DNA from 2 places in the Kitasatospora sp. NPDC056446 genome. Region 2 is predicted to be linked to the other one. Evidence: riboswitches for the same ligand, from Rfam matches in the RefSeq annotation. Region 2 holds a riboswitch; the other holds the start of a gene.
What was found. A riboswitch is a leader RNA that binds a small molecule or an ion and turns the genes downstream of it on or off. The one in region 2 is predicted to bind S-adenosylmethionine.
Positions count from the first base shown of each region.

Region 1: it holds a riboswitch for S-adenosylmethionine, as region 2 does, so the genes downstream of both, ACFQ6N_RS24105 (aminotransferase class V-fold PLP-dependent enzyme) here and ACFQ6N_RS30085 (IclR family transcriptional regulator) in region 2, are expected to answer to the same signal.

Region 1 is NZ_JBHTRF010000040.1:34,304-37,894, reverse strand. Features, by position in the region: gene ACFQ6N_RS24115 (rhomboid family intramembrane serine protease) at 1-535, shown strand, start outside; gene ACFQ6N_RS24110 (Lrp/AsnC ligand binding domain-containing protein) at 577-858, shown strand; gene ACFQ6N_RS24105 (aminotransferase class V-fold PLP-dependent enzyme) at 874-2,247, opposite strand; SAM riboswitch class IV at 2,299-2,417, opposite strand; gene trpD (anthranilate phosphoribosyltransferase) at 2,525-3,591, opposite strand, start outside.
Region 2 is NZ_JBHTRF010000063.1:21,244-26,429, forward strand. Features, by position in the region: gene ACFQ6N_RS30075 (sensor histidine kinase) at 1-384, shown strand, start outside; gene ACFQ6N_RS30080 (threonine/serine exporter family protein) at 488-1,741, shown strand; gene ACFQ6N_RS30085 (IclR family transcriptional regulator) at 1,829-2,542, opposite strand; SAM riboswitch class I at 2,742-2,884, opposite strand; gene ACFQ6N_RS30090 (glycosyltransferase family 39 protein) at 3,061-4,641, shown strand; gene ACFQ6N_RS30095 (MFS transporter) at 4,748-5,186, opposite strand, start outside.

The DNA of each region.
Region 1 (3,591 bases), on a different contig from region 2:
CGAGGCCCCCGACCCCGTCCCGGGCTGCCCGGCCGCCCCGACCCCGGGCAAGCACCCGGCGCTGTCCGTCCTCACCGGCCTCTTCCTGCACGCCGGCTGGCTGCACCTGCTGGGCAACCTGCTCTTCCTCCACGTCTTCGGCCCCACCGTCGAACGGCGGCTCGGCCGGGCCAGGTACGCCCTCTTCTACCTGGCCGCCGGCAGCCTGGCCACGTACGGCTTCGCGCTCGCCGAGGCGCACTCGCCGGATTCCACCCGGGTGCTCATCGGAGCCTCCGGCGCGATCTCCGCCGTCCTGGGCGCCTACCTGCGCTTCCACCCGCGCTCGCGGGTGACGACGCTCGTCCCGCTGCTGTTCTTCCTGCCGCTGCGCTTCCCGGCCTGGCTGGTGCTCGGCCTCTGGTTCGCGCTCCAGTGGTGGTCGGTGCACTCGGCGGGCCCGGGGGTGGCCTACCTGGTCCACGTGATCGGCTTCTCGGCCGGCTTCCTGTTCGGCTGCACCGTCGTCCGCCACCCCTCGCGACGCCCGGCCTGACGCCCGATACGCTGGCGGCACCCCACAAAGGAGCCCGAAAAGTGATCACCGCCATCGTCCTGATCAAGACCAGTGTCGACCGCATCCCGGAGATCGCCGAGGCCATCGCCGCCATCGAGGGCGTCAGTGAGGTGTACTCGGTGACCGGCGGCTACGACCTGGTGGCGATGGTCCGGGTGCGCCGTCACGACGACCTGGCCGACGTCATCCCGGGCCGGCTCAACAAGGTCCCGGGCGTGGCCCACACCGAGACCCAGATCGCCTTCCGCACCTACTCCCAGCACGACCTGGAAGCCGCCTTCGCGCTCGGCCTGGACGAGTAGCGCGACGCCCGGGCGTCAGCCCTCCCGACGGCTGTCGGCGACGCAACGCCCGCCCTCGTTGCGGTAGTTCCAGGCCGCACCGTCCGTGACCAGCTCGCGGACGGCGGTCAGGAAGCGGTCGATGTGCTCGTCCGGCGTGCCGGCGCCGAAGCTCACCCGGATCGCGTTCAGGCTGCGCTCGCCGGGCAGCGAGGGCTCCGGGGCACCGCACTCGGACGGTGCGACATCCTCGTCCCCGAGCAGGGTGCGCACCAGCGGGTGGGCGCAGAAGAGGCCGTCGCGCACCCCGATGCCGTACTCGGCGGACAGCGCGGCCGAGAAGTGCGAGCTGTTCCAGCCCTGGACGACGAAGGACAGCACGCCCACCCGCGCGGAACCGGCGCCGAACAGGTTCAGCACCTTGACCTGCGGGATCCCGGCGAGCCCCGCCGTCAGCCGGTCGACCAGCTGCCGCTCCCGGGCCTCCAGCGCGTCGAAGCCGGCCTCGCTCAGCGCCCGGCAGGCCGAGGCGATCGCGTAGGCGCCGATCACGTTCGGCGAGCCGGCCTCGTGCCGGGCCGGGCCGGTGTGCCACTGCACGGCCACCGAGCCGTCCGTCTCCCGGGCGACCGTCCGGGTCGCCCCGCCGCCGGCCAGGTACGGCTCGGCGGCGTCCAGCCAGTCCGCGCGGCCGGCCAGCACCCCGGCGCCGAACGGCGCGTAGATCTTGTGGCCGGAGAAGGCGATCCAGTCGACGTCCAGCTCGCGCACCGAGACCCGGTGGTGCGGGGCCAGCTGGGCGGCGTCCAGCACCACCCGGGCGCCGTGCCGGTGCGCGGCCCCGGTCAGCTCGGCGATCGGCCACAGCTCGCCGGTCACGTTGGAGGCGCCGGTGACGCAGAGCAGCTTGGGGCCCTCCGGCGCCTCGGCGAGCGCGGCCTCCAGGGCGGCCACCGCCTCGGCCCGCGAGCGCGGTGCCCGCAGGTAGGTGACGTCCAGTCCGGCGTGCGCCCAGGGCAGCAACGAGGCGTGGTGCTCGGTCTCGAAGGCGAACACCCGGGTGCCGGCCGGGACGGCGGCGGCCAGCAGGTTGAGCGAGTCGGTGGTGGCCCGGGTGAAGACCACCTGGTCGCCCTCGCGCAGGTCGAGGAACTCGGCGACGGTGCGGCGGCTCTGCTCGAACAGGTCGGTGGACAGCTGCGAGAGGTACCCGGCCCCGCGGTGCACGCTGCCGTAGTACGGCGCGTAGGCGGCGACGTCGTCCCAGACCCGCTGCAGCGCGGGCGCGCTGGCCGCGTAGTCGAGCGCCGCGTAGCCGACCTTGGCACCGCTGGCGAGCGGGACCCGGACGTCGGCGCCGAGGACGGCGAGCGGGGCGAGGGGGGTGCGGATCTCGGTGGCGACAGACATGGGGGTGCACTCCTTCGGGGTACAGGGACCCCGAGAGTGCTGGTCGTCGGGTGTCCGCGCTTGTCGCACGGACGGTTTGCCGTGGCGACCCGGTCCTCACCCAGGGCACCCCGCCACGGACGGAGGGTTGCCGGACAGCAAGCTGGGGCTTCGCGCTGTCACTCATGACCTGGCGATGACTCTAGGTCCCGTCCATCGGGCGGTCAAACGGACATCCACCATCCGGACAGCCCGAGAGCCCGCGCCGGCGGACCGGCACGGGCTCCCAACTACCGCTTCAGATCCGGCTGGTGGCCTCCGACCAGCGCCGCAGCAGGTCCTGCGCCGCGCCGGAGTCGATGGCCGCCTCGGCCCGCGCCATGCCCGCCGCGAGCTGCTCGGCCAGCGGCGCGTCGCCCAGGTCGAGGGCGACCAGCGCCGCCGCCGTGTTCAGCAGGACGGCGTCCCGCACCGGCCCGCGCTCGCCCGCCAGCAGCCGGCGCGCGACCTCGGCGTTGTAGGAGGCGTCCGCCCCGCGCAGCGCCTCGATGCCGACCAGCTCGATGCCGACGTCCCGCGGGTCGAAGGTGGTCTCGGTGACCACCCCGTCCTGCACCACCCACACCTGCGAGGTGGTGGTGATGGTCAGTTCGTCCAGCCCGTCGTCGCCGCGGAAGACCAGCGCCGTCGAGCCGCGCCGGGCGAGCACCCCGGCGATCAGCCCGGCCAGCCGGGTGTCGAAACAGCCGATGGCGTGCGCGGTGACCTTGGCCGGGTTGGTCAGCGGGCCGAGGATGTTGAAGGCGGTCGGCACCCCGAGGTCGCGCCGCGCGGTGCTGGCGTGCCGCATCGAGGGGTGGAACTTCGCCGCGAAGCAGAAGGTGAGGCCGACCTCCTCGGCCACCTCGGCCACCCGCCGGGCGGACAGGTCCAGCGCCACCCCGAGCTTCTCCAGCACGTCCGAGGAGCCGCTGGTGGAGGAGGCCGAGCGGTTGCCGTGCTTGACGACCTTGGCGCCGGCGGCCGCCGCGACGATCGCCGACATGGTGGAGATGTTGACGGTCTTCGCCCGGTCGCCGCCGGTGCCGACGATGTCCACCGCCGGACCGGGGATCTCCAGCGGCTCGGCGTGCTCGTACATCGCGTCGACCAGGCCGGTGACCTCGTCGACCGACTCGCCCTTGGCCCGCAGCGCGATCATGAACCCGGCCACCTGGACGGGGGACGCCTCGCCGCTCATGATCCGGTCCATCGCCCACGCGGTGGACTCCCGGTCGAGGTCCTCCCCCTTCAACAGCGCCGCCAGGAGGTCCGGCCAGGAGCGGACCACCTGCGCGGGGTCGCTACCGCCGTTCGCAGGGTTCA
Region 2 (5,186 bases):
GTCGACGCCCCCGAACCGGTCACCGTGCACGGCAACCCGCTGTGGCTGGGCCGCCTGCTGACCAACCTGCTCGACAACGCCCAGCGCCACGCCCGTCGGCGGGTCACCGTGCGCCTGCGCGCCGACCCGGCCACCGGGCTGGCCCACCTCGACGTCGCCAACGACGGTCCGCCGATCGAGCCGGCCGACCGGGAGAAGGTCTTCGAACGGTTCGCCCGCCTCGACGACGCCCGCAGCCGCGACGACGGCGGCACCGGCCTCGGTCTCCCGATCGCCCGGGACATCGCCGCCGTGCACGGCGGCACCCTCACCGTCCTCGACACCCCGGGGACGGCCGTCTTCCGCACCTGCCTGCCGACGCGGACCGGGCCCGCCGCAGGCTGAAGGGGGCAATCCGGGGCCCGGAAGGGGCGTCAGGGAAGCGGCCGGAAGCGAACAGACCGGGGCACAGTCGGACCGAACCGGGCGGGGTGGGACGATACCTGCCATGTCTAGCAAGTCTCCCCCGGTCCGGGGCACCGACGCCCCGCCCGACCCGCTCCGCCGTCTGCTGCTCGAACTGGGCGAAGCCCTCCTGGGCGGCGGCCTTCCCGTCCATGAGGTCGAGGAGGAACTCCACCGGCTGGGGCGGGCGATGGGAGCCCCGGACGTCCGGGTCGCCGCACTGACCAACGGGCTGTTCGTCGCCCTGGACGCGGACGAGGCCACCCGCTTCCAACCGGTCGGCGGCGCGCTGCGGTTCGAACAGACGGCGGACGTCCTCCACGTGGTGCACCGGCTCCGCGCGGGCGGCCTCGACGGGCCGGGGGCCCTCGCCGAACTGGACCGGATCCGCCGGACGCCGCCCCGCCTGCCCGGCTGGGTCGCGGACCTCGGGGCGCTGCCGGTCGGGGTCGGGGTCTGCCTGTTCCTCCAGCCCGCGACGGCGAACGTGCTGGCCGCCGGGGCCGGCTCGCTGGTCGTGGTGGGGCTGACCGTCCTCGCCCGGCGGCTTCCGTACCTGCGGCCGCTGCTGCCCGTCACGGCCGGGTTCCTGGTGGCGCTGCTGGTCCTGTCGCTCGCCCGGGCCTCCCTGCTGGACGGCCCGCTGCGGACGATCGTGGCCACGCTGGCGATCCTGCTGCCGGGCGGACTGCTGGTCACCGGGCTGTCGGAGATCGCCGCGGGCGCGGCCAGCGCCGGTTCGGCCCGGCTGGTGTCCGGCGCGGTGCAGCTGGCACTGTTCCTCGCCGGGGTGGCCGCGGCCGCCACCGCGATCGGCATGCCCGCCACGGCCCTGGCCAACGTCCAGGTGGCCAAGCCGAGTTGGTGGGTCATCGGGCTGGGGCTGGCACTGGCCGTGGCCGGTGTCGTGATCAACGTGAACACCCCGCTGCCGGCCGTCCCGTGGATCGTCGCGGTGATCGCGGTGAGCGTCACCGTCCAGGTGGTGGTCGGCTCGGCGCACGGCGCGGCCATAGGCGGCCTGGCCGGCGCGGTCTCCGCCGCGATCGCGGCCACCCTGGTGCACTGGCTGCCGGGCGGCCCGCTCTGGCAGGTGCTCTACCTCCCGGCGTTCTGGATCGTGGTGCCGGGCTCCTTCGGCCTGCTGAACACCGCGCAGATCGAGGTCGGGAACGGGGCGCAGTCGGTGCTGGCGGCCGTGTCGGCGGTGTTCGGGGTGTCGATCGGCACCCTGATCGGCTCGGTCATCAGCCGGATCCCCCGCCCCTCCCTCCCCGTGCTGCGCCCCCGGACCTGACCCGGGCGGGCACCGGGCACCGGCGGAACGGGCACCGCCGGAACGGACGGAGGAACGGACGGAGGGACGGGGCGGCGGCATGCCGGGTCAGGCGTGCCGCAGCGCCTCGGTGAGGCGGTCCGCCGCCTCGACCACCGCCTGGGACAGGTGGGCGCCGGGGTGGCGGGTGAGCCGTTCGACCGGGCCGGAGACCGAGACCGCGGCCACCACCCGGTTGGACGGGCCGCGCACGGGCGCGGAGACCGAGGCGACCCCGAGTTCGCGCTCGCCGATGGACTGGGCCCAGCCGCGCCGCCGGACCCCGCTGAGGGCGGTGGCGGTGAACCGGGCGCCCTGGAGGCCTCGGTGGAGCCGCTCGGGCTCCTCCCAGGCCAGCAGGACCTGGGCGGCGGAACCGACCTTCATCGGCAGAGTCACCCCCACCGGGACGGTGTCGCGCAGACCGGTGAGGCGCTCGGCGGCGGCCACGCAGATCCGGATCTCCCCCTGGCGGCGGTAGAGCTGGGCGCTCTCGCCGCTGACGTCCCGCAGGTGCGTCAGGACCGAGCCGGCGGCGGCCAGCAGCCGGTCCTCACCGGCCGCCGCCGAGAGCTCACCGACCCTGGGGCCGAGGATGAACCGGCCCTGGAGGTCCCTGGCGACCAGGCGGTGGTGTTCGAGTGCGACCGCGAGCCGGTGGGCGGTGGGGCGTGCCAGGCCGGTGGCGGCGACCAGTCCGGCCAGGGTGGCGGGACCGGCCTCCAGGGTGCCGAGGATCGAGGTGACCTTGTCGAGCACGCCGACGCCGCTCGTGATGTCCATGGATGGGTACTCCGTCTCAAGTCCCGTGGGCGGCACGTGGGTTCCGCATACGGGGGCTCCGGGCGGGGAGCCGTGGGGGTGGTCAGCGGGGACGGGCCTGAGAAGTCGGCCGATTGCCTGCGCCGGGCACGGGACGGGTACGCGAAAGGGCCGGGACGGAAAGCGCCCGGACGAAGGACAGTACAGAGAGCACCGTGTCTCCTCATCTTCCCCGCGCCGGTTTGGCGACAGGCCGGAGTTGGCACTCGTACCGGACGACGCGGCGCGTGCTTCGGACGCCGGGTCGAACGGGGAGTTGCCGGGGCTTCGTAGGGCCGGTCCCTCCACCCCTCTGGATGATTCGCGAAGAACCATACAAGATTCCCCGGGTCCGCCGCCAAACCTCCCCACTGCGCCCCACCCCGCGCAAGCCCGGGACGGCGAGTTTCTCCTACAAGTCAACATGGTCGCCCGCCCGCGACGTGCCCGAGACAATCCGTCCGCACGGCCCAACCCGCGGACAGAAAGAGTGTGGACACGTGGCGACCACGACCAGAAATCCTTCGACCTCGTCCCAGGGCCGCTTAGCGGCGGCCCCCGTCCTGTACCGGCGGCCCCTGCTCGCCGTCTCCGCCGCGGTGGTCGTGCTGCTGCTCGCCCTGTCGGGGCGGAACGGGTACCACGTCGACGAGCTGTACAACCGGGTGTCCGGCGGACACCTCGCCTGGGGGTACGTCGACCAGCCCCCGCTGGTCTCGGTGATCGCCTGGGTGGAGACCACGCTGTTCGGCGACACCCTGACCGGTCTGCGCGTCCTGCCGGCCCTGATGACCGGCCTGGTGGTGTGGGTGGCGGGCTTCACCGCCCGCGAACTCGGCGGCGAGCGCGGCGGCCAGGTCTTCGCCGCCGCCGCGTCGGCCGCGACGGTCGTCACCCTCAACGCCGGCCACGTGCTGACCACCAACGGCCCGGACCTCCTGGTCTGGGTGACGCTGGGCTGGCTGTTCGTCCGGCTGCTGCGCACCGGCGACACCCGGCTCTGGCTCGCCGTCGGCGCGGTCACCGGCGTGGGCATGCTCGCCAAGAACCTCGTGGTGCTGGTGGTCCTGTCCCTGCTGGTGGGCGTGCTGGCGGTGGGTCCGCGCGCCGTCCTGCGCAGCCGGCACCTGTGGTGGGGCGCCGCGATCGCCACGGTGCTCGCGACCCCGGCGGTGCTGTGGCAGATCACCCACGGCTGGCCGGCCGTGGAGATGAGCGACGCGCTGCAGGTCGCCCTTGGGTCCGACTCCCGGGTCGCCTTCGTCCCGTTCCAGGTGCTGCTGGTCGGCCTGTTCCTCACGCCGGTGTGGGTCGCCGGGCTGGTGGCCCTGCTGCGCCGCCCGGCCTGGCGGGCGTTCCGGCCGGTCGGCGTCGGCTACCTGTTCCTGGTGGTGCTGCTGCTGGCCATCGGCGGGAAGCCGGAGTACACCGGCGGCCTCCCGCTGGTGCTGCTGGCGGCGGGCTCCGTCGCGACGGTGGAGTGGGCGCGGAGCACCTTCCGCCGCTCGCTGGCCGGGACCGCCCTGGTCGGCAACGCGCTGCTGTCGGTCGTGCTGATGCTGCCGGTCCTGCCGATCGCGTGGTACGGGTCGAACCCCGTGCTGAAGGGGCTGGGCGTCTTCCAGCTCGACCAGGCGGGCTGGCCCCGGCTCGCCCAGGAGGTGGCCGCCGTCGACCGGTCGCTGTCCCCGCAGGACCGCGCGCACGCCGTCGTCTACGCCAACCACTACGGCCTGGCGGGCGCCCTGGACCGGTACGGGCCGGAGAACGGGCTGCCGCCCGTCTACAGCGGGCACAACTCCTACGCCGACTTCGGCCGGCCCGCCGACGACACCACCGTGGTCATCGCGGTCGGTGTGAACCGGGAGGAGTTCGGCGCCCACTTCGCGAGCTGCGAGCCCAACGGCAAGTTCGAGACGGACCTGCCGGTCGCCGACCAGAACACCGAGTTCCTGGTCTGCCGCAACCCGCGCGAGCCGTGGCCGCAGCTGTGGCCCAAGCTCAGCTGGATCGGCTTCTCCTGCCCGTACACGGCCGAGGCGATCACCGCGAAGAGCACGAAGGGCTGCTCGCTGACCTGAGCGACGGGCCTCGAACCGCACGGGCCCGGGCGAGGGCCCGGACCGACGACGAGGGCCGCCTCCCCCGCACACCGGTGCGGGAGAGGCGGCCCTCGTCGTCCTTCGGTCAGCGCGGGGTCCCGGCTCCCGCCGCCAGCGTGGGGAAGCGGCGCAGCGCGGGGGTGAGGGTGGTGCCCACCGCGACGACGGCCAGTGCGCCGCACAGGGTCAGCAGGCTGCCGTGGCTGTCCCCACCGGCCATCAGCAGGCCGCCCGCCAGTGGCCCGACCGCGCCGGCGCCGCCGGCGAAGAGTCCGACGATGCCGCTCAGCCGGCCGCGCAGTTCGTCGGGCGCGACGGTGAGCTGGTAGGTCATGACCGTCGTGAACGCGGTGGGGATCAGGAAGGCGATCCCGCCGAGCAGCACGCCGGTCAGCACACCGGTCGGCACCAGGGCCAGCACCAGCGTCAGCCCCGCCGCGACCCAGGGGAACCCGACGATGACCACGGGCGCGGGCAGCGCCGCGTGCAGCCGGCCCGCGACGGCGGCGCCCAGCAGACCGCCG